DNA from 2 places in the Nonomuraea sp. NPDC049725 genome. Region 1 is predicted to be linked to the other one. Evidence: riboswitches for the same ligand, from Rfam matches in the RefSeq annotation. Region 1 holds a riboswitch; the other holds the start of a gene.
What was found. Region 1 has a riboswitch for S-adenosylmethionine ahead of AB0J53_RS11660 (aminotransferase class V-fold PLP-dependent enzyme). Riboswitches for the same ligand answer to the same signal wherever they lie in the genome.
Positions count from the first base shown of each region.

Region 2: another riboswitch for S-adenosylmethionine. It lies ahead of thrC (threonine synthase); the one in region 1 lies ahead of AB0J53_RS11660 (aminotransferase class V-fold PLP-dependent enzyme).

Region 1 is NZ_JBFANJ010000004.1:104,018-107,218, forward strand. Features, by position in the region: gene AB0J53_RS11655 (DoxX family protein) at 1-246, shown strand, start outside; gene AB0J53_RS11660 (aminotransferase class V-fold PLP-dependent enzyme) at 250-1,539, opposite strand; SAM riboswitch class IV at 1,583-1,698, opposite strand; gene AB0J53_RS11665 (TerC family protein) at 1,805-2,533, shown strand; gene AB0J53_RS11670 (cytochrome P450) at 2,533-3,201, shown strand, end outside.
Region 2 is NZ_JBFANJ010000018.1:28,349-31,549, forward strand. Features, by position in the region: gene AB0J53_RS35915 (trehalose-6-phosphate synthase) at 1-1,035, opposite strand, end outside; gene AB0J53_RS35920 (RNA polymerase sigma factor) at 1,102-1,656, shown strand; SAM riboswitch class I at 1,742-1,882, shown strand; gene thrC (threonine synthase) at 1,896-3,125, shown strand; gene AB0J53_RS35930 (MoaD/ThiS family protein) at 3,150-3,201, shown strand, end outside.

The sequences.
Region 1 (3,201 bases):
ACCGTGGACCGGCCGGCGCCCGACACGAAGGCCGCCTATCCGGACGAACGGCACTCGGTGCCCCGGCAGCCCGCCGAGCACGAGCGCACGCAGGCGGCCGACTACGACCGCACGCAGGCCGCCGAGCCCGCCGAGCGTCCGCACCCGGCCGAGCACCGGCCGGGCGGGCTGAGCGAGGAGGACATGCGCGACGTGGACGCGGTGGTGAACGACCAGCCGACGCGCCCGAAGCCGCCGAACCGCTGAGACCTAGCGGCTGACCAGGTCACGCAGCGCGCCGACCAGCCGGTCGACGTGCTCCTGGGTGGTGCCGATGCCGATGGAGGCGCGCACCGCCGAGGCCGTGTCGTCCTCGCAGCCGCCGTCGGCGGTGCCGAGCAGGTGCCGGACGAACGGGTGGGCGCAGAACTTCCCGTCCCGCACGCCGATGCCGTACTCGCTCGACAGCGCCTCGGCGACCTCGCGCGCGCTGTAGCCGTCGACGGTGAACGACACGATGCCCACGCGCGGGTGCTCCGGCCCCCACAGCGACAGCTCCCGTACGCCCTCGATGCCGGCGAGGCCGGCGCGCAGCCGGGCGATCAGCCGCTCCTCCTCGCGCAGCAGCGGCGTCCAGCCGGTGGCGGTGAGGGCGTCGCAGGCGGCGGCCAGCGCGATCGCGCCGAGCACGTTCGGGGTCCCGGCCTCGTGCCGGGGCTCGGCGTCGTCGTGCCACTCGGTGCTCTCCCCGACCGAGCGCACCGCGCCGCCGCCCTTCAGGTACGGCGTGCCCGCCGACAGCCAGTCGCGCCGGCCGACCAGCACCCCGGCGCCGAACGGCGCGTACAGCTTGTGGCCGGAGAAGGCCACGTAGTCGAGGTCGAGCGCGGTCAGGTTGACCGGCCGGTGCGGCACGAGCTGGGCGGCGTCGACGAGGATGCGGGCGCCGTGCCGGTGCGCGATGTGGGCCAGCGCGGCGATGGGCCACAGCTCGCCGGTGACGTTGGAGGCGGCGGTGACGACGAGCAGCTTGGGCCCGTCGATCGCGGCCAGCGCGTCGTCGGCGGCGCGCACGGCCTCGCCGGGGAAGGCGGGCGGGGCCAGCCGCACGGCGTCCGGCCAGGGCAGCAGCGAGGCGTGGTGCTCGGTGTCGAAGACGACCACGGTGGTGCCCTCCGGCAGGCAGCCGGCCAGCAGGTTCGTGGCGTCGGTGGTGTTGCGGGTGAAGATGACGGCGTCGTCGGTGCGGGCGCCGACGAAGGCCCGTACGGTGTGGCGGGCCTGCTCGTAGCGGGCGGTGGTGAGCTGGGAGGCGTAGCCCGCGCCGCGGTGGACGCTGGAGTAGGCCGGGAGCGCGGCGGCGACGGCGGCGCTGACCGGCTCCAGACAGGGGGCGCTGGCCGCGTAGTCGAGGTTGGCGTAGCCGACGAGCTTGCCGCCCTTGACCGGCACTTCCAGGTCGGCGCCGACGACGGCGGGGATGGCGCGGGCCTGCTGGACGGGGGCCGGCTTCTCGGCGGCGGTGGGGCGGGCGGCGTTGAAGATCGTCAGGGTGGACACGGCGAACCTCCTCGGGGTCATCGGACCCCTGGAGCAGCCAGTGAGCCCGCGCTTGCCCGCCACACCTCGTGACGGACCAGGTCTTCACCCGGGGCACCCCGCCGCGGACGCGAGGGTTGCCGGCCAGCGAGCCGGGGCTTGGCGCTGGCACTCATGACCTACGTCGGCACTATAACCGACACCCACCCGTAAAACGCAACCGCGAACTTATCGGCCCGTTGACTCGTTGCTTCCTCGGACATCCCCCGATAGCAGGAGGTAATCGATGTTGGACTGGGTGGCAGATCCCCAGATCTGGATAGGGTTCTTCACCCTTGTGGCCCTGGAGATCGTGCTGGGCATCGACAACATCATCTTCATTTCCATCCTGGCAGGGAAGCTGCCGCCGGAGCAGCGGGACAGGGCGCGGGTGCTCGGCCTGGCGGCGGCTCTGATCAGCCGGCTGCTCCTGCTGCTGGCCCTGTCGTGGGTGGTGCGGCTCACGGAGCCGCTGTTCGAGGTGCTGGGGCAGGAGATATCGGGACGGGACCTGATCCTGCTGCTGGGCGGGCTGTTCCTGCTCGCCAAGAGCGTCACCGAGATCGGCCACACGATGGACGTGGGCGAGAAGGACGGCAAGAAGGCCGTCGCGGCGTCGTTCGCCTCGGTGATCGTGCAGATCATGGTGCTGGACGTGGTGTTCTCGCTCGACTCGGTGATCACCGCGGTCGGCATGGTGGACGAGCTCGGCGTGATGATCGCGGCGGTGGTCGTGGCGGTGCTGGTGATGCTGTTCGCCTCCGGGCCGATCAGCCGGTTCGTCGACACGCATCCGAGCATCAAGATGCTGGCGCTGGCGTTCCTGGTGCTGATCGGCGTGGTGCTCATCGCCGAGGGGCTGGACCAGCACATCCCGAAGGGCTACATCTACTTCGCGATGGCGTTCTCGGTCATCGTGGAGCTGCTCAACATCCGGGTGAGGAGCAGGCGGGCGAAAGCTTCTAGTATTGAATAGTGCGCTTTGACCCGTGGAATCCGGATTTCGTCGCTCACCCGTACGGCGTCTACGCCGACCTGAGGCGCGAGGCGCCGGTGAGCTTCTTCGAGCCGACCGGCCAGTGGCTGGTCGCCCGGCACGCCGACGTGAACGCCCTGCTCAGGGATCGCCGCCTGGGCAGGTCGTACCTGCACGTGGCGACGCACGAGGAGTTCGGCAAGGAGCCCGAGCCGGAGTTCCAGGAGCCGTTCTGGCGGGTGATCCGCGCCGGCATGCTCGACGTGGAGCCGCCGGTGCACACCCGGCTGCGCCGCCTGGTCTCCAAGGCGTTCACGCCCCGCATGGTCGAGTCGCTGCGCCCCCGGGTGCGGGCGATCGCCGAGGGCCTGGTCGACGCGTACGTGGAGCGGGGCGGCGGTGACCTGATCGCCGAGGTCGCCGAGCCGCTGCCGGTGACGGTGATCGCCGAGATGCTCGGCATCCCCGACGCCGACCGCCACCTGCTGCGCCCCTGGTCGGCCGACATCTGCGGGATGTACGAGCTGAACCCGTCGGAGCAGGCGCAGCACACCGCGGTCAGGGCGGCGTCGGAGTTCGCGGCGTATCTGAAGGAGCTGGCCCGCGGGCGCAAGGAGCGGCCCGGCGACGACCTGATCAGCGCGCTCGCGGCGATCGACGAGCTGACC
Region 2 (3,201 bases), on a different contig from region 1:
CTCCTGCGCGCAGCGCTGCACCGAGGCGGTGTACTCGCGGTATTCGGGCAGGTCGTGGCGGCTCGGGTAGGCGAACGCCAGGTGCACCACCCGGCCGTGCCACTCCGGATGCGCGTCCAGGAACTCGCGGTAGGCGAGCAGGCCGCGCACGATGTTCTTCGACAGCTCCGTGCGGTCGATGCGGACGATCAGCTTGCGGTCGCCGACCTGCTCGCGCAGCGCGGCCATGTGCGACTCGACGTCGGGCTCCCCGGCCCGCGCCCACAGCGCCTTGCCGTCGACGCCCAGCCCGTGGACGCCGATCCGGGTGACGCGCCCCTCGTGCGTGACCGTACGGGCCGCGCCGTCGACCTCGGCGCCGAGCAGGGCCGCGCAGCAGTCCATGAACGCCTCCGCCCACCGCCCGGTGAGGAACCCGGCGTGATCGGCGCCCAGGATGCCCTCCAGGACCTCGCGGGCCACCTCGTCGGGCAGCAGCGAGAAGTATTCGGGCGGCGCCCACGGCGTGTGGCTGAAGTGGGCGATGCGCAGGTCGGGCCGCTCGGCCCGGAGCATCGCCGGGGTCAGCGTCAGGTGGTAGTCCTGCACCATCACCCGCGCCCCGTGGCCCGCCTCCTCGGCCAGCGCCAGCGCGAACGCGCCGTTGTAGTCGCGGTAGGACTCCCAGTCGCGCTGGAACCTGGTGCCGAACACCGGCGCGTTGGGGATGTCGTAGAGCAGATGGTTGACGAACCAGAGCGTCGAGTTGGCGATCGAGTTGTAGGCGCGGTGGAAGGTGGCCGGCGCGATGTCGAGCATCCGCAGCGCCCCGGTGTCGTAGCCCGCCTGGTCGAGCCGGCCGCCGGGGGCCTGCCGCACCGCGCTGCGGTCGCCGTCGGACAGCGCCGCGCATACCCACAGCACGCCCGCGTCCCGGGCGACTCCGGACAAGCCGGACACCAGGCCGCCGCCGCCGCGTCTCATCGTCAGCTCGCCGTCGTCGGAGACGGTGAACGAGACCGGGCCTCTGTTGGAGGCGAGCAGGACGCTGTTCATCGACGCTCCCAGGAGTTACGACGAGGAGATGTCACGGAGGTGTCTCCCGACCTTAGGATCCCAGCTATGGCGCTAGATGAGGCAACCGAAGAACTCGCCCGCTCGGCCGCCGTAGGAGATCATCGCGCACTCGGCGAGCTCCTGCGCCGGATCGAGCCGGACGTGCTGCGGCACTGCGCCCGCATCCTGCCCTACCACCAGGACGCGGAGGAGGCGGCCCAGGACACCCTGCTGGCCGTCGCCCGCAACATCGGGCGGTTCGAGGGGCGCGCCAGGTTCAGCACGTGGCTGCACATCGTGACCGCCAACTGCGCGCGGACCACCTACCGGTCGCTGAAGCGCAGGGCGGCGGAGCAGAGCTCCGACGAGCTGCCCATGCAGAAGCCCGACGTGCGGCGGGTCAGCGTGATCGCCGGGTCGCGGCTCGACCTGCTCGACGCGATGGAGGCGCTGGAGGCCGACAAGCCCGACCTCGCGCAGGCCCTGGTGCTGCGCGACATCGTCCAGCTCGACTACAGCGAGGTGGCCGAGCAGCTCAACATCCCGCTCGGCACGGCCAAGTCGCGCATCCACCAGGCCCGCAAATACGTGCAGGCGGCGCTCGGCGAGGACTATCGGTGAGACCGGTTGTCTCGCGGAGTGAGACGACTGGTCAGTTCACGGCTCGGATTGGGTAGAGTCCGAGTCAGCAACTCCAACTGAATATTGCTCATCCAGAGGGGTGGAGGGACCGGCCCTGCGAAGCCCCGGCAACCCTCCCGGCTTGTGACTCGCGACCTGCGAGGCCGACCGGGACAGGGTGCCAATTCCGGTCCGTGGTCAGGGTGGCCGCGGACGAAGATGAGGGAAGGCCTCGCTTCATGTCGCTCGACTTCGGTCCCGCCGTCGCTCTCTCCTGCCGCGAGTGCGGCACCCGCTACCCCCTGGGCCCCAGCTTCGCCTGCCTGGAGTGTTTCGGGCCGCTCGAGGCGGCCTACTCCTTCGGGAACGTGACCCGCGCCGACATCGAGTCGGGCCCGGCCAACATCTGGCGCTACCGCTCGCTGCTGCCGGTGCCGGTCGACGTCGCGTCCAAGCCCAACATGAACCCCGGCTGGACCAAGCTCGTCAAGGCGGGCAACCTGGGCCGGGCGCTGGGCATCAAGTCCCTGTACGTCAAGGACGACTCGGGCAACCCCACCCACTCCTTCAAGGACCGGGTGGTGGCCATCGCCGTCGAGGCGGCCCGCAACTTCGGCTTCCACACGCTGTCGTGCTCCTCCACCGGCAACCTGGCCGGCGCGGTGACGGCCGCCGCCGCCAGGGCCGGCCTGGAGGCCTGCGTCTTCATCCCCGCCGACCTGGAGCAGGCGAAGATCGCCATGGCCCGGGTGTTCGGCGGCAAGCTGATCGGCATCGACGGCACCTACGACGAGGTCAACCGGTTCTGCTCGGAGCTCATCGGCGACCCGCTGGGCGACAAGTGGGGATTCGTCAACGTCAACCTGCGGCCCTACTACGCCGAGGGCTCCAAGACGCTCGCCTACGAGATCGCCGAGCAGCTCGGCTGGAAGCTGCCCGAGCAGATCGTCATCCCGATCGCCTCCGGCTCCCAGCTCACCAAGATCGACAAGGGCTTCAAGGAGCTCATCCAGCTCGGCCTGGTCGAGGACAGCCCGTACAAGGTGTTCGGGGCGCAGGCGCTCGGCTGCTCGCCGGTCTCGGCCGCCTACAAGGCCGGCCACGACGTCGTCCAGCCGGTCAAGCCCGACACCATCGCCAAGTCGCTGGCCATCGGCAACCCCGCCGACGGCCCCTACGTGCTCGACATCGCGCGCCGCACCGGCGGGGCGGTGGAGGACGTCACGGACGCCGAGATCGTCGCCGCGATCAAACTGCTGGCCTCGACCGAGGGCATCTTCGCCGAGACGGCCGGCGGTGTGACCGTCGGGGTGCTGAAGAAGCTCGTCGAGACCGGCCAGCTCGACCCCGAGGCCGAAACCGTGGTGCTCAACACCGGTGACGGGCTCAAGACGCTCGACGCGGTCACCGACGTCACCCCCACGGCCGTGATCCGGCCCTCTCTCGACGCGTTCCGCGCGACTGTCTGACAACCAGGAAAGGCGAGATTTACCATGAGCGTTTCTGTGCGGATTCCCACCATCCTGCGCACCTACACCGGCGGTA